2 linked regions of the Bombiscardovia apis genome follow. Each later gene encodes a partner of the first gene's protein in a complex. Links are inferred from orthologs where the notes say so. Each region holds a gene or a part of one and is shown in the gene's direction. Other genes may lie near its edges.

Evidence for each region.
Region 2: the proteins of secA (region 1) and secY are in contact, whole or in part, in a crystal structure (PDB 3DIN), measured with the Thermotoga maritima proteins. The link is inferred for Bombiscardovia apis from one-to-one orthologs. Residues at the interface, in WP_004082002.1 of Thermotoga maritima: Glu261, Ala262, Arg263, Lys300, Ala301, Arg302, Thr303, Ile304, Ile305, Leu323, Tyr324, Asp325, Pro326, Val329, Ser330, Tyr333, Ile336, Lys340, Phe345, Val349, Glu363, Phe364, Tyr374, Ser375, Gly376, Gly377, Glu393, Ile395, Thr482, Ser483; in WP_004081795.1 of Thermotoga maritima: Glu108, Gly109, Glu110, Glu111, Ala236, Glu237, Arg238, Arg239, Ile240, Thr241, Ile242, Gln243, Tyr244, Ala245, Arg246, Arg247, Val248, Thr249, Gly250, Arg251, Arg252, Val253, Tyr254, Gly256, Ala257, Ser258, Thr259, Tyr260, Leu261, Pro262.

What each region holds. Positions count from the first base shown.
Region 1 is NZ_AP026800.1:1,148,355-1,165,134, reverse strand. The notes cover bases 7,355-10,792. They hold secA (preprotein translocase subunit SecA), read left to right. Parts: upstream 7,355-7,715; coding sequence 7,716-10,592; downstream 10,593-10,792. Other genes in these bases: R8377_RS04525 (hypothetical protein), read right to left, coding at 10,621-10,792. Also shown: R8377_RS04575 (FtsK/SpoIIIE family DNA translocase), read left to right, coding at 1-1,539; pgsA (CDP-diacylglycerol--glycerol-3-phosphate 3-phosphatidyltransferase), read left to right, coding at 1,673-2,287; R8377_RS04565 (CinA family protein), read left to right, coding at 2,370-2,927; R8377_RS04560 (helix-turn-helix domain-containing protein), read left to right, coding at 3,083-3,601; R8377_RS04555 (DUF3046 domain-containing protein), read left to right, coding at 3,733-3,966; recombinase RecA, read left to right, coding at 4,151-5,314; R8377_RS04545 (regulatory protein RecX), read left to right, coding at 5,325-6,131; hpf (ribosome hibernation-promoting factor, HPF/YfiA family), read left to right, coding at 6,673-7,329; more of R8377_RS04525, read right to left, coding at 10,793-11,205; R8377_RS04520 (lysophospholipid acyltransferase family protein), read left to right, coding at 11,244-11,927; R8377_RS04515 (Stk1 family PASTA domain-containing Ser/Thr kinase), read right to left, coding at 11,946-14,183; R8377_RS04510 (polyprenyl synthetase family protein), read right to left, coding at 14,343-15,524; R8377_RS04505 (hypothetical protein), read left to right, coding at 15,632-16,294; R8377_RS04500 (RNA polymerase sigma factor), read left to right, coding at 16,419-16,780. UniProt on the Escherichia coli protein: Required for protein export, interacts with the SecYEG preprotein conducting channel.
Region 2 is NZ_AP026800.1:1,549,009-1,555,471, reverse strand. Bases 3,454-6,366 are described here. They hold secY (preprotein translocase subunit SecY), read left to right. Parts: upstream 3,454-4,202; coding sequence 4,203-5,531; downstream 5,532-6,366. Other genes in these bases: R8377_RS06260 (adenylate kinase), read left to right, coding at 5,662-6,240; rplO (50S ribosomal protein L15), read left to right, coding at 3,551-4,027; rpmD (50S ribosomal protein L30), read left to right, coding at 3,454-3,548. Also shown: rplN (50S ribosomal protein L14), read left to right, coding at 1-98; rplX (50S ribosomal protein L24), read left to right, coding at 100-435; rplE (50S ribosomal protein L5), read left to right, coding at 432-1,004; R8377_RS06300 (type Z 30S ribosomal protein S14), read left to right, coding at 1,006-1,191; rpsH (30S ribosomal protein S8), read left to right, coding at 1,272-1,670; rplF (50S ribosomal protein L6), read left to right, coding at 1,687-2,226; rplR (50S ribosomal protein L18), read left to right, coding at 2,228-2,599; rpsE (30S ribosomal protein S5), read left to right, coding at 2,596-3,363; more of rpmD, read left to right, coding at 3,363-3,453. UniProt on the Escherichia coli protein: The central subunit of the protein translocation channel SecYEG. Consists of two halves formed by TMs 1-5 and 6-10.

The sequences.
Region 1 (16,780 bases):
AGTGATGATGGTGAAGGGGAGCGGCCTATAGAGACGGCCAACCTGACTCCTTACGTGTTGCCGTCGAACGATTTGCTGGTCCGTGGTAAACCTCACGCAGCTAGAACCCAGGCCAACGACAGTGTTATTAAGGCCTTGCAATCCACCTTCCATCAGTTCGATGTTGACGCAAAGGTGGTAGGTTTCTTACGCGGACCTTCAGTGACCCAATACGAGGTTGAGCTTGGTCATGGTGTCAAGGTTGAAAAAGTCACCAACTTACAGCGCAATATCGCCTATGCTGTGGCCAGTTCAGACGTGCGTATCCTTTCGCCAATCCCAGGAAAGTCAGCTATTGGCATTGAAATCCCTAACGTAGATAGGGAAATTGTGCACTTGGGCGATGTCTTGCGCTCCCAAGAGGCCCAGTCCGAAGATAATCCCATGCTCTCTGCTGTTGGGAAAGATGTAGAAGGTCACTACGTTACCGCCGATTTGACTAAGATGCCCCACTTGCTGGTGGCAGGCGCTACGGGTTCTGGTAAGTCATCATTTGTGAACTCCATGCTCACTTCGGTGATTATGAGGGCTACTCCTGAGCAGGTTCGCCTCATCTTGGTCGATCCTAAGCGCGTGGAGCTTTCCGCTTATGCCGGTATTCCTCACCTTCTGACCCCCATCATTACTGACCCTAAGAAGGCTGCTCAGGCTCTGGAATGGGTGGTTAAAGAGATGGACGCTCGCTATGATGACTTGCAATTCTTTGGTTTCCGCCACGTTAAAGACTTCAACCAAGCAGTGCGCGCCGGTAAAGTCCATGCGCCCGCTGGCTCTAACCGCAAGGTAGCGCCATACCCCTATTTGTTGGTTGTCGTCGACGAGATGGCCGACCTGATGATGGTCGCCAAAAATGATGTGGAAAGCTCTATCCAGCGCATTACCCAGTTAGCTCGCGCTGCTGGTGTGCATCTGGTGTTGGCTACCCAGCGCCCTTCGGTCGATGTGGTTACCGGTCTGATTAAGGCTAATATCCCCTCCCGCTTGGCCTTCGCCACTTCCTCTTCTACAGATTCACGAGTTATTTTGGATGCCACTGGAGCTGAAACCCTTATCGGCCAAGGTGATGCGCTCTTCCTTCCTATGGGGCAGGCTAAGCCCGCTCGTGTGCAAGGTGCTTGGGTCTCTGAATCAGAGATTCGTAAGGCCGTTGATTTTGTACGCACTCAGCGTAAACCTCAGTACCGGCAAGATATCGAGCAAATGGCACAGACGCAAGACAAGAAAAAAGAAGTCGCTGAAGACATTGGCGACGATATGGACGAGCTCTTGCAAGCTGCCGAGCTGGTTATTACTAATCAGTTCGGTTCCACTTCCATGCTGCAGCGCAAACTCAGGGTCGGTTTCGCGCGCGCGGGTCGTTTGATGGATCTGTTGGAATCTCGTGGTATTGTAGGCCCCTCGGAAGGTTCTAAAGCGCGTGAAGTGCTAATACAACCTTCGCAGCTACAAGAGGCTTTGGCCTTTATTCGTGGCGACGCTTCATCTATTGGAGAGGCGTGATGTGCGATGACAGGCTTGTCTCACTGTGCGAACGGCTAGGATAGCTGAAAGACGTATTAGCGCCGTTTCGGCTGAGCATCCACCAGCGGCAGGCTAGAAGACGAAGTGATAAAGACAGACTTGAGGAGAGGTAATGCAGGACGATTCGCAGTCCACAGTGAGTGAACATAAGCACTCTCTGCTAGATGGGTGGAATAGCCCACCCAACTTTGTGACCTACATTCGCATTCTTCTGGTGCTGGTGTTTATCGTGTTATATGCTCGATCTGGTGCTTGGGGGCAGAACAGTCTGGGTATGCGTTGGACTGCCGCCACTCTTTTTATCGTGGCAGCTTCTACAGATAAGCTCGACGGTTACTTGGCACGTAAATACAATCAAGTAACCGAATTAGGCAAACTTATGGATCCTATCGCCGATAAACTGCTTATTATCTCGGCCCTAGTGATTGCTTCTATATTCGGCGAACTGTGGTGGTGGGCCACTATCCTGTTTTTGCTGCGCGAAATTGGCATTACTGTTTTGCGTTTCTTTATTATCGACCGAGGCGGACAAGTTATTGCTGCTTCCCCGGCAGGAAAATTCAAGACCCTGTTCGAGTTTACAGGCCTAGCCATGTTGATCGCTCCGCTGCGCTCGGTGGGTTCTTGGTACTTACCGCTGACTCAGGGCATCATTGTGCTGGCTCTTGTGCTCTGTTTATACTCGGGCGGCGAATATCTCTACGGAGTCTTTGGTAAGCGGCGCTAAGTTACCGTTTCCTCGTGTCTAGATAGTATCTTCGTGTCGTAGGGTCAGAGTTCGGGCCTGACTGTGAATGTTGAGGAAAACTATGAGTGATGACTTACAAGGGCGGTGCGATGAGCTGGCTCGTATGGCTTTGGCTGCCTGCCGTCGTCATGGGCTCTTTCTTGCTGCTTCCGAGTCGTTGACCGGCGGCTTACTCGCCGATGCATTTGTTCGCATTCCTGGTGCGTCTGATGTCTTTTTGGGCTCGGCCGTGACGTACGATATTGCTGCTAAGGCTTCTGTTTTGGGGGTTGACCAGCAGTTGTTGGATGCTCATGGAGCGGTGCACCCGCAGGTAGCTGAGCAAATGGCTCTTGGTGCTTCCAAGCTCTACACTCAACAAGGCCACGAGGGCGCTGTGCTAGGGCTTTCAACGACTGGTGTCGCTGGTCCTGGTCCTGACAATGGGCAGCCTGCGGGATTGGTATATGTGGGTATGGCAGTGCCGGCTCGATTGGTTCGCAGTCCTCAAGCGGGCACTCTTGCGGGCGATTATTGCTTGTGCTCGGTGCAGTTGCAGCTACAAGGCTCGCGCGAAGCAGTTCGCCGAAGTACGGTTCTTCAACTGCTGCGCAGGGTTTTCCAATTGCTCAATGCCTGAACAAGCCCGTTCGCTTGCCCGACAGCGCCATATCGACTGAACCATAATGTGATATAGCTCACAATTTCCGAAACAAGTTTCGTGCTGGGAATAAAAGTAAGCCCTCAGCGTTTGAGCATAGTGACGATGAATACGATATGGCGAAAGGGGCTGTGATGAACAAGGTAGAAACCGTGTTGACCAGGTCCAAGGACACATTCGAACTCAATCCTGCGGTTCCCACCCGCGACCAGAATGCTCGTGTACGAGATTTAACTCCGGCTCAGCGTAGGGCGGTTGCTTTTGCCCAGCAGCAGGTGCTTCGTGCTCGGGCCGCTAAGAAGGCAAAAGAAGAACGCCAGGCAAGTCTGAATAAAATGTGGATGCAAGAAGATGGCGTGAGTGCCACTCAACAAGATGCTACTCAAAGTCGTCAGAATCAGCAGGTAATTCAAGAGGTTTCCCTTAGGGAAGCTTTAGGGCACGTGCTGCGTGAGCTGCGCACCAATGATCACAAGACCTTACGCGAAGTCAGCGAAAAGGCCGGTGTTTCCTTGGGCTACCTCTCCGAGGTAGAGCGCGGTCAAAAGGAAGCAAGCTCCGAACTACTAAGTTCTATTGCAGATGCTTTGGGCCTAGGGGTTCCCCAGACCTTGCGTCTAGTGGCTGACTACTTGGAATCTCACCAGAATTAATCTGACCGATAAGCCCGCTTGGTCCGATGTGCATGGGCTTTGTGGCTTGCATTAAGAATTGTCGTGAAACGCCCGGCTCGTTTGAGTTGGGCGTTTCGTGTGTCGTGGTATGTGTTCTAAGCTGGTGAATTGTGAAAGAACGTGAATTCTGGGCTTTGGTAGAAGAAGTTTTTGGACGGGTCTACGGCCGCAGCTTGGCGCAAGACCAGCGGTTGGCCCGTTTGGACTCCATGACGGTGCAGGAGGCTTTGGATGGGGGTATTGAGCCTCGTGTGATTTGGAATGTATTATGTGATCAGATGGAGGTGCCCGATTCCCAGCGTTGGGGAAAGGATCATAATGCGCCACCGTTGCCTGCCGCCTAGGGCGCAACGTTCGAACATTTGTTCGTGTCTTCGGGTATACTCAGTACTTAGCGGGAAAGAACGGTGCAGTAAAGCCGATTGTGGATAAGTATTCACATTCGACCACATCGCTACCTTAGGCTAGCAGTTCAGCTGAGCCTGCGATTAGGGTGGACTGCAAGCACTATTGATGAAGGAGAGCCGTATGGCACATCAAGCAAACAGCAAGGGCAAGTCTAAGGTAGAAGACCTGGATAGCATGGACCCTCGGCGCAAGGCTGCTCTAGATACCGCCTTGGCGCAGGTGGAGAAGAACTTTGGTAAGGGTTCTGCCATGCGCTTGGGAGACAAGCCCGTACAAGATGTAGAAGTTGTGCCCACGGGTTCTCTGGCCCTAGACATGGCTTTGGGTATCGGTGGCTTGCCCCGAGGTCGCATCGTAGAAATCTACGGCCCCGAATCCTCAGGCAAAACTACCTTGGCTCTGCATTCTGTGGCGAACGCTCAAAAGAACGGGGGAGTGGCAGCATTTATCGATGCCGAGCACGCTCTCGACCCTGAGTACGCCCGTAAGCTGGGCGTGGATACTGACTCTCTCATTGTTTCTCAGCCAGATAACGGTGAGCAGGCGCTTGAGATTGCTGACATGCTGATTCGTTCAGGTGCGCTCGACATCATTGTCATCGATTCGGTTGCAGCCTTGGTGCCTAAAGCTGAAATTGACGGTGATATGGGAGATAGCCACGTTGGTTTGCAAGCTAGGCTGATGAGCCAAGCTCTGCGTAAGATGACCGGTGCTTTAGCGCAGGCTAACACGACTGCTATCTTCATTAACCAGTTGCGCGAAAAGATTGGCGTATTCTTTGGTAGTCCTGAGACCACTACTGGTGGCAAGGCTTTGAAGTTCTACGCCTCAGTACGTATGGATATTCGTCGTATTCAAACCTTGAAAAACGGCGATGACGCAGTCGGCAACCGTACCAAGGTGAAGGTCGTCAAAAACAAGATGGCTCCGCCTTTCAAGATTGCCGAGTTCGACATTCTCTACGGCGAGGGCATCTCCAAAGAAGGCTCTGTACTTGATATGGCCTTGCAAGCCAACGTTATCAAGAAGTCTGGTTCTTGGTTTACGTATGAAGGAGATCAGCTAGGTCAGGGCCGCGAGAACGTTCGTCAGTTCTTGAAGGACAACCCTGGCTTGACTCAGGAAGTCGAAGATAAGGTGAAAGTCGCTTTTGGTTTGAAGGCAGCTACTTCAAACGGTGAAGGCGAGACTGAAAGCGAAGCCGACAAGTCTGCGGATGCGGATAAGGCGGCACCCACTGCTAGCGGCAAAGGACAGCCAGTAGCAGCGGCTCAAGCTTCTTGAAAGACTAGCCATGATCGAGGCTTCCACCTTCCTTAAGGTCCATCCTGCTCGTATCGAGCAGGATGGCGGTACACCTGATAACGTGGCAAGCGCTCACCAAGTTAAACAGCTGCGTGTATATGATCAAGCAGCAGATGATGGTCAAGATCACATAGAGGCGGCACCGCAATCTCAATCCTCAGGAGTTCTCTCTCTAGGCAGCTTTGGACAGTTGCCTAGAGAAAATGACAAGAGTAAGAGTCGTCGATTCAAGTCAAAGAGGCGGCGCAACAGGCAGGCTAAACAGGGTGGTTTCGGTTTTCGCGGGGGCAACTCTGCCGGAACTGGCCCTAAGGATCCATTCGACGAGGATGCATGTAAAGAAGCTGGTCTGACCTTGCTTGATGCTGCTGCTCGACCCCGGCAAGCCTTGGTAGAGCGTCTGCTTGCTAAAGGTTACGATGCTGCCGTTGTTGAGCGGGCGGTTGATCGATTAGAAGAGCTAGGTTTAGTCGACGATCAAGCCTATGCCGAATCTTACCTTCGCTACTGTCTGAGCCGAAATTTGGGAGAGCGTGGAAGTTTGATGGAAATGACTCGCAAGGGAGTCAGTCAACCGGTTGCAGCAGCTGTAGTAGGGCAAGCTGCCCGCAGCGGTCTATTCGTCGACTCTGCGTACTCCTTGGGAAGGGCTGTAGCCAAGAAGACTCAAGGCTTAGATCAACAAGTGCGCAAGCGTCGTTTCTGGTCAGCTGGAGGGCGAAAGGGCCATAATCCAGCGCTTTTACAAGAAGTTGCAGCGCAAGTTTTCACTGATGTAGAAACTGAGGAAATGTGAGACCCCTCATACCCCGGGTTTTGTCGTTCCTAGAAGGAACGGATGGCCATCCATCTCGACCTGACGTTACCGCCAGGCTCTAGCGGCCTACCCGAAGGCAAGGGCGAGCAACCCTTAACGCCTTCTGCTTGGCCTTGCTCCCGATGAGGCTTGCCTTGCGGCTGCTGTTACCAGTAGCCCGGTGGTCTCTTACACCACCCTTTCACCCTTACTCGCCTGGAAAACCAAGCGGGCGGTCTGCTCTCTGTTGCGCTTTCTCTCAGGTCACCCTGGGCGGACGTTATCCGCCATCGTGCTCTGCGGAGCCCGGAAGTTCCTCAGCAGTTTTGCAACTGCCGCGACCATCGAGGAGTCTCACATTCCTTAGCTTAGCCGATGATTGTCCACCGCGTGTCTGAGTGAAACTAGCGTCGAGTGAAACTACAGTAATTGCACAGACGTTTCCCAACTCTATCGACTACAATGAAGTGGTAACCCGGTAGCTGGTGAAGCTCGCTGGGGTACGCAACGAGTTGAACTCGTTTCAAACAAGGAGGTCCACATGGATATTGTCATCACAGGGCGCCACACGCAGATAAAGCAAAAGTTCCGCGATGTCGTTGAAAATAAGATGAATCGTGTGACCGCAATAGCGCCTGATGCCCAGCGCGTCCAAGTTGTGCTCACTCATGAAGGAAATCCCCGCCAGGCTGATTCAGCTACTCGCGTTGAGATGACCGTCATTGCTGGTAAGACTGTGGTTCGAGCAGAGGCTTCGAGCGCAGATGAGTTTTCTGCATTCGATAGGGCTCTCGATAAGCTCACCCTTCGCCTGCGTCGCACACGTGACCGTCGCAAGGACCATCGCCGGGGACTCGACCGTGCGCCTCTGCCTCTCGACATTGCCGTTGATCAACTTGAAGAACCTGTCGAGGAGACAAATCCAAGCAATTCCGCTCAACAAGATGCCATGGCTTCAGACTTAGGTCCAGGGCAATCTGTCGAAGTGCAAGTGGGCGATACTCCTATCGTGATTCGACGCAAGCTGCACATCGCAGAGCCCATGAGTATCGATGAAGCACTCTATGAAATGGAACTCATCGGTCATGACTTCTTCCTCTTTGTTAACAGTGAGACAAACAGGCCATCTGTGGTTTACCGCAGGCACGGCTGGTCCTACGGTGTTTTTGAAATCGACACGCCGGACCATATAAAGTAAGCCATGAATTGACCAAGCAGAGCAAACTATCTGTGTAGCTCAATCCAGTAAGAGTGTAGGAGCGGGTGTCCCGAAAATCCGAGGCACCTGCTCTTGCACGTGATGGACTATATACACTCAGGTCTCACTCAGCAAGCAGTAATGCATTCATCAGATCATTGAGTCCTGAAGACTATGCCGCCGAAGCACATGAGTGGCCCAAGACGCGCGCCATTCGTGGCTTGGAATATACGAATTTTACGGTCAAACTGGGCGGCGTTTTGTTCGGGTAAGATGCTATTTTAGAGAAAATCTTGCAGGCCGCGTAATATGGGGAAGGCTTGAGCCTAGCTGGACCCACTGGGCTAGATTTGAGTATTGTTGGGAAGAACCATAGGGAGCGCAACGTGGTAGTAGTCTTGGACAAGATCCTTCGCATGGGTGAGGGGCACCAGCTTCATAAACTGGAGCATGTGGCGAAAGAGACCAATGCTTTGGAGGATCAGATCTCCGCGATGAGCGATGAAGAGCTCAAAGGTCAGACCGCCAAATTCAGAGAACGCCTAGACAAGGGCGAGAAGCTTGACGATTTGATGCCTGAGGCTTTCGCTACGGTGCGTGAGGTGTCTAAGAGGACTTTGGGGCAGCGTCACTTCGACGTGCAGCTCATGGGCGGCGCTGCCCTACATTGGGGCAACATCGCTGAGATGAAGACTGGTGAAGGTAAGACCTTGGTGGCTACCTTGCCGGCTTACTTGAATGCTTTGGAGGGTAAGGGCGTACACGTCATTACCGTCAACGATTACTTGGCCAGCTACCAGAGCGAGCTCATGGGTCGCATTTTCCGTTTCTTGGGTATGAGCGTTGGTTGCATTATCACGGACCAGAAGCCTGCTGAGCGTCGCAAGCAGTATGAAGCTGATGTGACTTACGGTACCAACAATGAGTTTGGCTTCGATTACCTGCGCGATAACATGGCTTGGGACAAGGCCGATTTGGTGCAGCGCGGACACCACTTCGCTGTCGTCGATGAGGTCGATTCAATTCTGATTGATGAGGCCCGTACCCCGTTGATCATCTCTGGTCCTGCTGAGGGCGATGTCACTCGTTGGTACCGTCAGTTCGCTAAGTTAGCTCCCAAGCTGACTCGCGACGAAGACTACGATGTCGACGAGAAAAAGAAGGTTATCGGTATTCTCGACCCCGGTATCACCAAGGTTGAGGATTTCTTAGGCATCGACAACCTCTATGAGCCCAACAACACCTCTCTCATTGGTTACCTCAACAACGCCATCAAGGCCAAGGAACTCTTCTTGAAGGACCGCGATTACGTGGTTCAGGGTGGCGAGGTGCTCATTGTTGATGAACACACCGGTCGTCTGCTGCACGGTCGTCGCTACAACGAGGGTCTCCACCAGGCTATCGAAGCGAAAGAGGGCGTAGAAGTTCAGGCTGAGAACCAGACCTTCGCGACCATCACCTTGCAGAACTACTTCCGCATGTACGACAAGCTTTCGGGCATGACCGGTACGGCCGAGACTGAAGCTGCCGAGTTCATGAACACCTATAAGCTGGGTGTGCTCCCCATTCCTACTAACAAGCCGATGGTTCGCAAGGATCAAGACGACTTGATTTTCCGTACCAAGAAGGAAAAGCTGACTGCAATCGTCAAGGATGTGGCCAAGCGTCACGCTTCCGGCCAGCCAGTGCTCTTGGGCACTGCTTCGGTGGAGTCTTCTGAGGTTGTTTCTTCTTTGCTTGATGTCGCAGGAATTGACCATCAGGTTCTCAACGCCAAGCAGCATGCTAAGGAAGCTGGCGTCGTTGCTGTGGCAGGTCGTAAGGGTGCCGTAACGGTGGCTACCAACATGGCTGGTCGTGGTACCGATATTATGCTCGGCGGTAACGTTGAATTCTTGGCTGACCAAAAGCTCAAAGATCAGGGTTATTCTCCTGACGACACGCCGGAAGATTACGAGCGGCTGTGGCCCGAGACTGTTGAGCAGGTTAAGGAGCAAGTCAAGGACGAGCACGAGGAAGTTGTGGAACTTGGCGGCCTCTATGTCTTGGGTACCGAGCGTCACGAGTCTCGCCGTATTGATAACCAGCTGCGCGGTCGTTCTGGCCGTCAGGGAGATCCGGGCGAGTCCCGCTTCTACCTGAGCTTGGAAGATGACTTGATGCGTTTGTTCAACACACAGCTGGTGGCTCGTGTGCTGTCTAAGGGCATGCCTGAAGGCGAACCCATCGAGTCCAAGTCTGTGTCTAAGGGTGTGCGCAACGCACAGAAGTCGGTCGAATCGCGCAACTACGAGATTCGTAAGAACGTCTTGAAGTACGACGACGTTATGAACAAGCAGCGCAAGGTTATTTATGCCGAGCGTCAGGCCGTGCTCCAAGGCGAAGATATCCGCAGCGATATTGAGCGCTTCCTGCACGATACTATCGAGTCTTATGTTCGTGGTGCCCAAAAGGGTTCTGACAAGCCTGCTGACTGGGATTGGGAAGGCCTATGGACGGCTCTAGACAGCCTCTACAAGATCGGACTTGATCAAGAGGAAGCTCAGGAGTCGGTAAACAAGCTCAAGGGTGATAAGGCTGTGAAAGCTCTGCTTAAGCAGCTCATTGAAGATGCCGATAGCGAGTATCAAGATCGCGAAGACGAGATTGGCGAAGAGCCCATGCGTCAGCTCGAACGACGTGTTGTGCTCTCGGTGCTTGATCAAAAGTGGCGTGAACACCTCTACGAGATGGATTACCTTAAGGATGGTATCGGTCTGCGTGGTATGGGCCAGCGTGACCCGCTCGTTGAGTACCAGCGCGAGGGTTTCCAGATGTACAACTCCATGATTGATGCTATCAAGGAGGAAAGCGTCCAGCTGCTCTTCAACGTTGACCTCGATAAGGTCGTTGAAAGCGACCAAAACATGGACGAAATCGACGACGATCAGGATGCTGAGATTGGTGCTCATGAGGCTGAGGAAGTCAGCTACGAAGCTCCCGAAGATCCAGATACAGTCGACGAGAGTGCTGATGTCGAGGAAGCTGCCGAGAGCCAAGCTCAGGAAGCATCCGAAGATGAGGACGACGAGGCCGGTATCGTAGGCCCCGAACCTATTAGCCATGCCGAGAAGGCTGTTCCTGTGAGCAAGCGCCCAAAGGCTGAGGAGGATCGCACTCCCTGGTCAGACGGCAAGACTTACCCCGGCACTTCTAAGAACGCTCCCTGCCCTTGCGGTTCGGGCAGGAAGTACAAGATGTGCCACGGTCAGAACGAGAAGTAGTCAAGTTCTCTTAGACCGCATATAAACATTAGACCCTGGCGCCATCATCGCCGGGGTCTTTGCTATACCTGAAGTCTTTCCGGCTGGATATGAGCCCAGCAACGCCAATGAGGGTGCATAGGGCGAAAATGGGTCCAAGAATGCCGGGCAGGCGAGGCGCAAACAGGGCCGCTACCAAGCCGATGACCCCAATGAGCGATAAGAGAGCATATAAGACGATTGCGGCGCTAGGGTGGCCCAGCTGAGGGTTTGGTGGCACAAAATCGCTGGCTTGGTCCATCACTTGGTCGGTATCTAGCCAACTAGACGAAAAATCACGGGGTCCGCGGCCTGCTCCCGAACTTGCGGACACGAATGCAGAGTGGTCCAAGTCACTAGCTTTAAGGGCTGCTTTCTTGCTATCTTTTCGGGCCTTGCGCTCGAATCGTTTGGCAGTGTGCGAGGATTCAATATCGCTTAAATCGTCACTATGTGCGCTCACAAATGCTTGCCAAGAGTCATCACTTGAGCTGCCACTGGATTGAGAAGAATCTGCTGAGTGTTGAGGCTTGTCATCGTCGTTGCTATTCTTGTGCTGGGTCATACGTCTAAGAGTAACCGTGGTGGAAGTCATCCGCTACTCGGCTTGGACTGTTACACAAGGGAGGCTCTGTGAACTACCGGTTCTACGTCAAGCTCTTAGGACCACTGGCTCGATTCTGGTTCAAACCGAGCGTGGAAGGGGCGGAGCATATTCCAACTCAGGGGCCGGTCATCATTGCCTCGAACCATCTGGCAGTCATAGACGATGGTCTCTTGCCGCTTGCTAGCCCGCGCATGATTCACTTTATGGCCAAGGATGAATACTTTAACGGCACAGGACTTAAGGGGCGTCTGAAAAAACGGTGGTTCACTTCAGTAGGTGTATTCCCCGTCGACCGTTCTGGCGGTTCTAAGTCTCTGGGAGCCCTCGAAACTGCTCGACAGGTGCTCGACCAGGGCCACGTCTTCGGTATTCATCCGGAAGGTACTCGTAGCCCAGACGGTCGTCTCTATCGTGGTCACACTGGTATGGCCCGCTTAGCATTTGAAACTGGCAGCCCCATTATTCCCACCGCCATCATTGGCACGCGCGAATTGCAGCGGCCGGGTAAAACGATGCCCAGTAAGGGCTCTACTAAGGTCATCTTTGGTCAGCCAATTATGGTGCGCAAAGAGAGCGTGAATCAAATCACCCACGAAGAAATTCGACAGCTGACCGACCAAGTGATGAAAGAAATTCAGCGCATGAGTGGTCAAGAATACGTCGACATCTATGCACAAGTGGTTAAGAAGCGGGTAGCGGCCCAGCAGTAAGGCCGAGTTTAGTTCATCTCAGACAACGGTGAGGGTGATGACAGTTGGTTTGCCATCCTCACCGTGCAGGCGAACTTGTTGACCTGGTGCCGGGCTTTGCAATCGAACAGTGTGCGACAAATCTCCTAGGGGAGCGGAGAGTTTCACATCGAGCCCCAGACTTTTTAAGATCTTGCTAGCTTCGTCTTCATTCTTACCGCGCAGGTCTGGAAGAGTAACCATTTGAGGCCCCTTAGATACGACTGCTTCAACCTGATCGCCCCAGTGGAGCTGGTCTCCTGCCTTGTGGGAGGCTGACATAATCTGCCCGCTAGGAACGGTGTCTGACCACTGTTCGCTTAGGTTGGCTGTCAAGCGGTCCGCGCTGAGAGCGGCGAGGGCGTCTTGCTTACTTTTGCCAACGATGTCGGGCATGCTGACCGGCATCTTGCCCTTGGACAGGGTGAGCGCAATCGGCTCGTTGTGCTTGAGCGTGCTGCCTGGCTCGGGAGTAATGGCGAGAGCTGCGCCGCCGGGCACATCCATCGAATACTGGTCTTTGTCTTCTTGGTGTTGGACGTTATCGAATCCAGCGTTTTTGAGAGCTTCGAGTGGTTGGGCACCAGAAGGGGATTGCGGGTTTAAAATGTCGGCAGGAATGATAGCTGTGCGCACGCCTTGCGAAATAATAAGGTTGACATTGCCGCCGCGTTTGCTGACCTGGGCATCGACCGTACTAGGCTGAGCTGAGATAATGTGCCCCTCGGCAACCGTATCGCTGTAATCCTGTTTGGTCTTGTAGGGAATGCCTGCCACTTTGAGATTCTGCTCATACCGGGCAAAGTCAGCTCCGGTGATAGAGCATGACTGGTTAATTTGGCAGGAGACATCGCCGGGTTTGGGCAGTTTCCAATACGAACCGGGGCCTCGGAAATACCACCAAGCGCCGCCGCCAGCTCCGGCCCCTGCTAGGAGTACCACTACCAGTAAAGCAATGAGCAGACGCTTACGCCAGCGATGAGTGGGCTGTTTGTCGAGTTTGCCCAACTGGTAGACGGCCGCGAGCGGTTCTGTATCTTGAGCGTCGGCGTTTGTGCTTTTTGAAGTTGAATCAGCTGTTTCATATGGCCGAGTAGCTGTCGCCGAGCCTGCATGTTCTGCTGTCGTGGTTGTGCGATCTTGAGCAGCAACTGCATCTGGCTTGCTGGCATCTGAATCCCAACGCTGATTATCTCTCTCTGCGGGGGAGCTGCCCTCGTCAGTGCCGTCTCCAAGCCCAGCAAAGAGGTCTGTAGCGGCCTCTGAGTCAATTTGGTGACGGGAGTCAGTCTGCCGATCTGCGCCCGGCACAGCGGCTACGAGGGTGGGCTTACTGCCATCACTATTGTCTGTTGTAGGATTTGCCCGGAAGCGCCAGGCTTCCAGACTTAAATCGCTTAAATGCGAGTTCAATTCCCGCAGAGCCTCACCTGCGTCGGTAGGGCGGGCTTCAACCGAACGCTCTACTAGGTGCTTTACAAAATCAGATACTTTGGGCTCGATGCCGGGGCACACTTGGCTAAGGGGGGGCACATCTTCGTGGACATGCTTGAAGACTACGGTTACCGGGTTGTCGCTGCGGAAAGGAACCGAGCCGGAAAGCATCTCGTAGGCCACGATTCCCACTGCATATAAGTCGCCTTGAGGCGTGGCTTGATTATTTTCAATCGTTTCAGGCGGCAGGTAGGCAGCAGTGCCCAAGAGCATGCCGGTTGAGGATAGGGTTGACTGAGAAGCCACCCTGGCCAAACCGAAATCGGTGATTTCTACATGGCCGCGATCGTTGATAAGAATGTTTTCAGGCTTAATATCGCGGTGGATGACACCTGCTTCGTGTGCGGAGGCGAGTCCATCTAAGACTTCCGAGATGATGCGGATGGTTTGGCGGACGCTGAAGTTGCCTTGCTCATTCATCTCATGTCGCAGGTTGACTCCATGCACGTATTCCATAACCAAAAAGTCGAGTCCGTCTACTTGGCCGGTGTCATAGACCTGTACGATATGGGGGTTGGCAATCGCAGCAGCCGAGCGGGCCTCCCTGCGAAAACGCTCCTCGAACTGCTCACGGTGGGGGCCTTGGGCCAGCTGAGTATGCATGATTTTAATGGCTACGTGTCGGGCAAGTCTCTGATCGAGTGCCTCATACACTGTAGCCATACCGCCGTCGGCGATTTTGCCTATGATGCGGTATCGGCCATCGATAATCTGACCCTTGTTTGCCTGCGCCGCTTGACTCATAGTCGTAATCGTATGGCCTTCCCGTCGAAAATTGGTGTGTGCAGCCCTATTCTTAGCGAAAAATACACCGGATGAGTGCTGCATACTATCGGTGTTTCGCTCTTGAGCTACCTCGTGTTGCTCTTATGCTACCGCCTGAGCTGGGCAGATTCCTCGTGCTTACGCTTGGGGAAGGATGAGATCACACGCTTGGCTCAGTTTTTCGCGACTGTTGGTGTCCAAATCCAACTGTTGGCAGCTGCTTGTTAGAGCCTCCTGGCTTTGCGCTTTGAGCTCTTGCGCGTATGCGCTAATTGCGTCAATGGCGCCGCAACTTGCAAAAATCTGCCTTACAAAAGTCACTTCGGCCTCGCTCGGATGCCCGGTTTCATAGATAGAGATGAGGCGCTCGCGTTCTTTACCGGAAGTTCTCACGAGGGCTTCGCACAGCAGTAAGGTCCGTTTGCCTTCCCGAATGTCGCCGCCCAGCGGTTTTCCAGTAGTTTCAGGACTACCGGTGACATCGAGCAGGTCGTCGCGCAATTGGTAAGCCAGCCCTAAACTTCTGCCGAGTTTATGTGCAATGCAATTCGCGCTGTGTGGGTCTCGTCCAGCTGCCAGTAATCCCAACTCGATGGGAGCCACGGTCGTATATGAGGCAGTTTTTAGGGCGATGGCAGTGTGGGCAGCTTGGCGCAAAGGCTCAGCGTGGTCAAGCGGTAAAGATTCCATGGTTAAGTCCATAATCTGGCCTTGGTTCACTCGCCCAACCATCCTTGCAAAAGCCTGGCGCATATCTTCGCTGCGCGGCAGGCTAGCCGCGGCCTTGCTGATGGCCTCTGTAGCGCATGCAGCTAGAAGATTGCCCAGTAAGAGCCCTAAGGACTGACCGGCTCTTGCTGCTTGCTGGCTGGCGGTGCCCGTAAGCTCCTGAAAACTACTCGCTAAGGCTATGTGTGCTGAGGGCTGGCTGCGGCGCAAGGGGGCTTCGTCGATGATGTCGTCGTGTATGAGAGCGGAGGTTTGGAAGATTTCAAGGGCGCAAGCCGAGTCGATAAGCGCTGTGGGAAAGGGGACTGCTTCAAGCTCTTGCACGCTGGGCGAACTCGCGGCTTGGTAGCAGGCAAGCAAGAGCAGGGCACGCAGGCGCTTACCCCCTTGGCTGGAATGTGAAGCCTGAGCCTTAACTGCGCGCTCAACGGCTTGTAAGAGCCCTTGCGTGGGGTATGTGCACTGCGCAAAGTAGTTGGCTATTTGCCTATCCATAGCCTGTTCAACGACTTGGCGAGTGGTGGTGTAATCCATAGTGTTGAGCTTATAGGTACGGGTGCACTTTTTGGCTTGGCACAAGGGATCGTCCACATTCGACCACATTGCTTTCACAGCTGGATTTATGAGTGGCTTCTATGCCAAGCTCAAACTACAAGGATAAACGTCTTCGTAAGGATAACTAAGTCAAGGGGCCAGATATGACAGCATCAGACAATCTCAAGCACAAGGAGACAGAGCCAGGCAAGCTGAAAGTCGCAAACACTCAGATGGCGAAACTGTTGGACACCTATCGGATGAATAGGCGTGAGCATGGGGTGTGTGAAGCGGACCGTGAGTGGATGCGCGAGCCCATAAAACTGTGGTGCCATGAGATTACCGGCGGCCAGGAGAGTATTGCTGCCGATAGTTCACCACTGATGGCTATTGCTGTAGGTATGAGTGAGACCTTACCCATTCGCGATGCCATTATTATTTCTATGCTCTGCCCTCGTTCCATGCTGTCATACAAGGACCTTCTCCGCTTGTGCGCCGAGCCGTATGCTCAGGGCAACGTACAGATCTTGTGCCAGTCCATCGATTGCGCCTTTACCGACCCGTCTATGCATCCCGATGTTGAAAGGTGTCGCAATGGCTTAGATTTGCTTGATGTCATGGTTACTGCCATGCCGGATGCTTACCATGAGCAACCGCTCGCGATTATGGGATATATCTCATGGTGGTTGAACCGTGAGGAGGGTTTGGATTATGCGTATCAGGCTTTGCAGTTGAACCCGCAATGCACGCTTGCCTCGATTATTACCACTGCATATCAGCATGGTGTGAAGCCAGCATGGGTGAAAAGAAGCCGACAAAATCAATGAATTTTGCAGAATCGGGAATAATAGTCCGGTTGGAATGGTTCACTGGTGTAGTTGACAATTTGCCCTTGCCATAAGTGCGCCTTTGCGCAAGCGGTCTGGGGCAGGAAGGTTCAGGAGGAATACGTTGGCCACTAAGGACACCAAGTCTGATAAGAGCGAGCAGCTAGAGCAGGATGCGGCCAGCCAAACCCAGTCGAAGTCACAGGGTAGGGGCCGTAAAAGTGCTGCGAGTGCTAAGGCCAAGACCAGCAAGGGCACGAAGGCGAAGAGTGCTACAAAAGCCAGTGCAAGCAGCAAGAAGTCTGCAAAGCCTGTAGATGAACTTGAAGACGAGCAAGTCATTCCTGCCGAAGAAGAGCAGGTTGAAGAAGACGACTTCGACATTGAGGAGTTGAGCCAGGCAGACGGGCCAACTATCGATGTAGACGAAGACGGTGAGCCAATCGACGACGTTGTGGAAGATGACGACGACGAAGATGACGCTCC
Region 2 (6,463 bases), 390 kb from region 1 along the record:
GTGAGCCCCGCGGCACCCGTATTTTCGGGCCGGTCGGACGTGAATTGCGCGACAAGCGCTTCATGAAGATCGTATCTCTCGCACCGGAGGTGATCTGAGATGGTAGCCAAGATTAAGACCGGCGACCAGGTCAAGGTCATCCGCGGCAAGGATCGCGGTAAGGAGGGCAAAGTCACTAAGATTCTGCCTAACGACCGTCTGATCGTTGAGGGCGTGCAAATCGTCAAGAAGCACATGAAGGCCGCACAGCAGGGCCAGCAGTCCGGCATTGTTTCGGTTGAGGCACCAATCCACCGTTCTAACGTAATGGTGATTGATCCTGAGACCAAGCAGGCCACCCGCATTGGTGTTGTGGTCAAGGAGGAGGCACGCGAAGGCAAGATTAAGCTTGTTCGCACGCGCGTCGCCAAGAAGTCAGGCAAGGAGCTGTCATGAGCGATACAACCGTTGAAGCACCGGCAGTCCCTCGTTTGAGGCAGAAGTACATCGAGCAAATCGTGCCCGAGTTGGAGAAGGAATTTAAGTTCTCTAACCCAATGCAGGTGCCGAAGATCGAGAAGGTCGTCGTCTCCATGGGAGTCGGCGCAGCAGCTCGAGATTCTAAGCTCATCGAGGGCGCAATCAAGGATTTGACTGCAATCACCGGCCAGAAGCCCAAGGTAACGAAGGCTAAGAAGTCTGTGGCTCAGTTCCACTTGCGTGAGGGCCAGGCCATCGGTGCGTATGTCACCTTGCGTGGCACCCGTATGTGGGAGTTCCTCGATCGTCTGCTCACCCTTGCGCTGCCACGTATCCGCGATTTCCGCGGTATCAGCGGCAAGCAGTTCGATGGTCAGGGTAACTACAACTTCGGCCTCACGGAGCAGGTTGTTTTCCATGAGATCGACCCTGATGACATCGATCATCAGCGTGGTATGGACATCACCGTGGTGACCACCACCAAGAACGATGAGGAAGCTAGCGCACTGCTCAAGCAGTTGGGCTTCCCCTTCAAGGAGAACTGAAATGGCAAAAACCGCTCTAAAGAATAAAGCGGCGCGCAAGCCTAAGTTCAAGGTGCGTGGCTATACACGTTGCCAGGTCTGCGGTCGTCCTCATTCCGTATATCGCAAGTTCGGCCTATGCCGCATTTGCCTTCGCAACAAGGCTCATGCAGGCGAGTTGCCCGGAGTTACGAAATCCAGTTGGTAAATATCGACGCTGAAGGTCCGTGGCCCGAGCAGGAAACTGCCGGGCGACGGAAACCACGGCGAGGAAGGGCATAAGCCCACATGACAATGACAGATCCAATCGCAGACATGCTTACGCGTCTGCGCAATGCGAGTGCGGCAAAGCACGAAACCGTGGAAATGCCGTATTCCAAATTCAAGGCAGCTATCGCGCAGATTTTGAAGCGTGAAGGCTACATTGCTGACTTCGCGGCTAAGGAAGCTCGCGTGGGCCAGACTCTTGAGATCACTCTCAAGTATGGTTCTCACGGTGAGCAGAGCCTCGAGGGCATTAAGAGGGTTTCTAAGCCTGGCCTGCGTCGTTACGCAAAGTCAGACTCCCTGCCAATGCCTTTGGGCGGCTTGGGTGTAGCCATCATCTCGACTAGCTCGGGCTTGATGACTCAGAAGGAATGCCTCGACCGGGGCATTGGTGGCGAAATCGTCGCCTACGTGTGGTGAGAAAGGAGAGCTGAACATGGCATCGCATATTGGTAAGCTCCCCGTCGCCATTCCGGCGGGCGTAGAGGTCTCTTTCAAGGGACAGGTCTTTTCGGCCAAGGGCCCTAAGGGCACTGATTCCTTCACTCTGCCTGAGTGCATTAGCGGCAAGGTTGAAGAAAACGAGATTGTTCTGGTTCCAGCTAACGATGAGCGCCCAACTCGCGCTGATCACGGTCTGAGCCGTTCTATCGTAGCTTCGATCGTTGAGGGTGTCTCCAAGGGCTTCTCGAAGCACTTGATGATTGTTGGTACGGGTTACCGTGCCGCAGCCAAGGGCAAGGGCCTTGAGCTCTCCTTGGGCTACTCTCACACGATTACGGTGGAGCCTCCTGAGGGCATCACCTACGAACTGCCTAATGCCAATGAAATCATTGTGCACGGCACCAACAAGCAACAGGTCGGTCAAGCGGCTGCAAACATTCGCAGGCTTCGTGCTCCAGAACCCTACAAGGGCAAGGGCATTAAGTATCAGGATGAGCACATCCTACGCAAGGCAGGAAAGGCTGGTAAGTGATATGAGCGTCGCAATTCGCGGTAAAGGCAAGAAGGTTGCCCGCCTGCGCCGTCACGCCCGCCTGCGCAAGCGCATTCAAGGCACTGCTGAGCGTCCACGTTTGGTCGTTACCCGCAGCAATCGCAACATGATTGCTCAGATTGTGGATGACACCAAGGGTCTGACGCTGGTAAGCGCCTCGACTCTGGCTGGTGACTTCCCCAAGGTTGAAGGCAATAAGACTGATGCCGCTCGTAAAGTTGGCGAACTGGTCGCCAAGAAGGCTAAGGATGCTGGCATTACTAGCGTGGTCTTTGACCGCGGTGGTAACCGGTACCACGGCCGCGTCGCAGCGGTTGCAGAAGGCGCCCGTGAGGGAGGTTTGGCACTGTGAGCGATAACGAGACGACAAAGGAAACCCAAGTGGCTGAAGAAGCACAGACTGCTCAGTCGAGCGAGTCCAGCAACGGGGGCAACAATGATGAGCGTCGCGGCCGCCGCGGTGGCCGTGGTGATGGCCGTCGTGGAGAAGGCCGTCGTGGTGAGCGTCGTGGCCGTCGTGGTCGTGACGAAAACCATGGTGACGAACTGCTCGACAAGGTTGTCACCATCAACCGTGTCTCCAAGGTCCACAAGGGTGGCCGTACTTTCAGCTTCGCGGCTCTCGTAGTCGTAGGCGATGGTAAGGGCACCGTGGGCGTAGGCTACGGCAAGTCCCGTGAGGTCCCCGCAGCAATTGCAAAGGGCCAGCTGGACGCTAAGAAGCACATGTTCACCGTTCCCCGCATCCGCGGCACCATTACCCACCCGGTAATCGGTCACGATGCAGCCGGCACGGTGCTCCTGAGGCCCGCAGCTCCCGGTACCGGTGTAATCGCCGGTGGCGCGGTGCGTGCAGTCATGGAGTGCGCAGGCATTACCGACATCTTGACCAAGTCCATGGGCTCGGCCACCGCTGTCAACGTAGTGCGTGCAACTGTTGCAGGCTTGAAGGCTCTCGAAGAGCCCGAAGAGATCGCAGCACGTCGTGGTCTGACTTTGGAAGAGGTCGCTCCCGACTCCTTGCTGAAGTCTCGCGCCGCAGGCATCGCTGAGGCTCGCAAGGCCCGCGAAGAAGCCAAGGCTAAGGCAACTTCTGACCAGAAGGATGGTGAGTGATGAGCAAGCAGCTGAAAATTACGCTGGTTAAGGGCTTCGCAAACCAGACTGAACGCCAGAAGGTGAACGCACAGTCCCTCGGACTGCGCAAGATCGGTCAGACTGTCGTTATCGACGACACTCCTGTATACCGGGGCATGATCGACAAGGTTCGTCACTTGGTCACTGTTGAGGAGGCAGACTAATTATGGCTACCAAGAACTCCGCTGAGACCGAAGAGACCAACATCCTGCGTATGCACGATCTGCGTCCGGCACCAGGTGCCAACCGCGATCGTATTCGCGTGGGCCGTGGTGAAGGTTCCAAGGGTAAGACCTCGGGCCGCGGTATGAAGGGTACGAAGGCACGGTACCAGGTACGTCCTGGTTTCGAGGGTGGTCAGCTGCCGCTCTACATGCGTCTGCCCAAGCTGCGTGGCTTCAAGAGCCCCTTCAAGAAGGAATATCAGGTCGTCAACGTGGGTCGGCTCTCCGAGCTCTTCCCCGAGGGCGGCGAGATTACTGCTGAGAATCTGTCCTCCAAGGGCGCTGTGCGCTCTGGCTACCCGGTGAAGGTACTGGGCGAGGGCGATGCACAGGCAGCCTTCACACTCAAGGGTGTCAAGGTTTCGTCATCGGCACGCACCAAGATTGAAGCCGCAGGTGGGTCGGTCTCTGAGGACTGATTACACTGGGGCTGATCTAGAAGTACAGCAATAGTAATCGGCTCTCCCCGTCAGTACGGGCGGGAGCCGATTGCATTTGTGTATTCATGCATTGACCGGTGCATCCGATATGATGACACAGGAAGTTGTTAGCGCGGCATGGGGTGAGCCGATGCGCTGTTAGGGAGGAATCCAGGTGAGGACGTTAATCCAGGCCTTCAAAACCAAAGAGTTGCGGAAGAAGATCTTCTTCGTCTTTGGTATCATTATTATCTACCGCATAGGTTCTTTCATACCTACGCCAGGGGTAGATTATCCAGCAGTGCAGCAGTGCTTAACCTCTGCTGGCAACGAGGACTTCATAGGGCTGGTTAATCTCTTCTCCGGTGGTGCTCTCTTACAGCTGTCTATCTTCGCTTTGGGTATTATGCCGTATATTACGGCATCCATCGTGGTGCAGCTGCTGCGAGTGGTTATTCCTCGCTTTGAGGCTCTCCACAAGGAAGGTCAGTCAGGCGAGGCTAAGCTCACTGAGTACACTCGTTACCTGACCATAGGACTTGCTATTTTGCAGTCCACGACTATTTTGGTTACCGCTCGCTCTGGCGCACTATTTAACAATGCCTGCCAAGAGAAGGTTATCCCCGACGGTTCTGTCTGGAACTTCATCGTGATGATTCTAGTCATGACTGGTGGTACAGGTCTGATCATGTGGATGGCCGAGCTTATCACTGAAAAGGGCATCGGCAACGGTATGTCGGTCCTGATTTTCACTTCCATTTGCTCCGGCTTCTTGCCTCAGCTCTGGAACATCGGTTGGGGCACCAACGGCAAGGATGGCGACTGGAAGAAGTTCGGCATCGTCGTGGCAGTCCTACTGGTTATTCTTATCTTCGTCAACTACGTTGAGCTCTCGCAGCGCCGTATTCCGGTGCAGTACACTCGCCGCATGATTGGTCGCAAGATGTATGGCGGCTCTTCAACCTACCTGCCGCTCAAGGTCAATATGTCAGGTGTTATTCCTCCCATCTTCGCCTCGTCTATTCTGGCTATTCCAACTCTGGTCTCGCAGTTCGGTAAGTCCGATCAGTCTTGGGTCAAGTGGATTAATACTAACTTGGCAAACACAACCAGCGTCTGGTATATCTGCCTTTACTCCTTGATGATTGTCTTCTTCTGCTTCTTCTATACGTCCATCACTTTCAACCCTGATGAGACTGCAGACAACATGAAAGAGTACGGCGGCTTCATCCCAGGCATTCGTGCTGGTCGTGCTACCAGCCGTTACCTTTCGTATGTGATGAACCGTCTGAACACGGTAGGCGCTGTCTACTTGCTCTTCGTGGCTCTGATTCCTACCGTACTGATTATGCTGCTTCAGATTAGCGGTAAGCTGCCCTTCGGCGGTACCACAATTTTGATTATCGCTGGCGTGGGTCTCGATACCTTGCGTCAGGCGAAGGCACAGACCGAGCAGTTCCAGTACACCGGCTTCTTGCTGGAAGGCGATTACAAGGAAGGCTGAAAGTTTCAATCGCCTGCGCGCGAGCGAATACTTTCGTAAATTATGAACTCTAATCCGGCTGTAGCGTCAATCGCCCAGCCGGATTATCTGTATATATCTGTTGACTAACCTATAAAGAAAAGGATGAATCATGGCACAACGACTGCTGATTATGGGTCCTCAAGGCGTTGGAAAAGGCACGCAGGCTGCTCTCCTGGCCGAACATTACGGCATTCCAGCCATTTCCACCGGAGACATCTTCCGTTATAACTTGAAGAATGGCACGCCACTGGGTAAGGAAGCGCAAGGCTACATCGACAAGGGTGAGCTAGTTCCAGACGAGCTGACTAATAAGATCGTCGAAGACCGCTTGGGCATGGACGATGCCAAACAGGGTTGGATTCTTGATGGTTATCCTCGCTCTGCTTCCCAGGTCGAGGCACTTGACGCTATGCTTCAGAACTTGGACACGCCTCTGAGCGCCGTCGTAGCCTTGGATGCTGACCGCACTGTGCTCATGGAGCGGATGGAGAAGCGCGCCAAGATTGAAGGACGTACCGATGACACTCCTGAGGTCATCGCCAAGCGTCTAGATGTGTATGCACACGAGACTAAGCCATTGCTTGACGTATACGGAGAGCGTGGCGTGCTCATTCGAGTTGATGGAGTGGGAGAGATCGCGAGCATCTCGAAGACCATAATTGATCAACTCGACGCCCTACATGCCTGAGCAAGGCTGAGCAGAAAACGGGCCAAGTACTGGTGTTTCCGGTACTTGGCCCGTTCTCCATAAACACACAGGCGATTGCGGTGCTGTAGACTAGACCAATTCCCGCCAGAGCTAGTGAGTAAGTGAGAGTACGAAACAGCTGGTGAAACCCCTGACGACATAAGCATCGTGGTCCTCTTGTGGTTTTGTACGGTAACCAGTTGGCTGCAAGTTCAGCGGACAG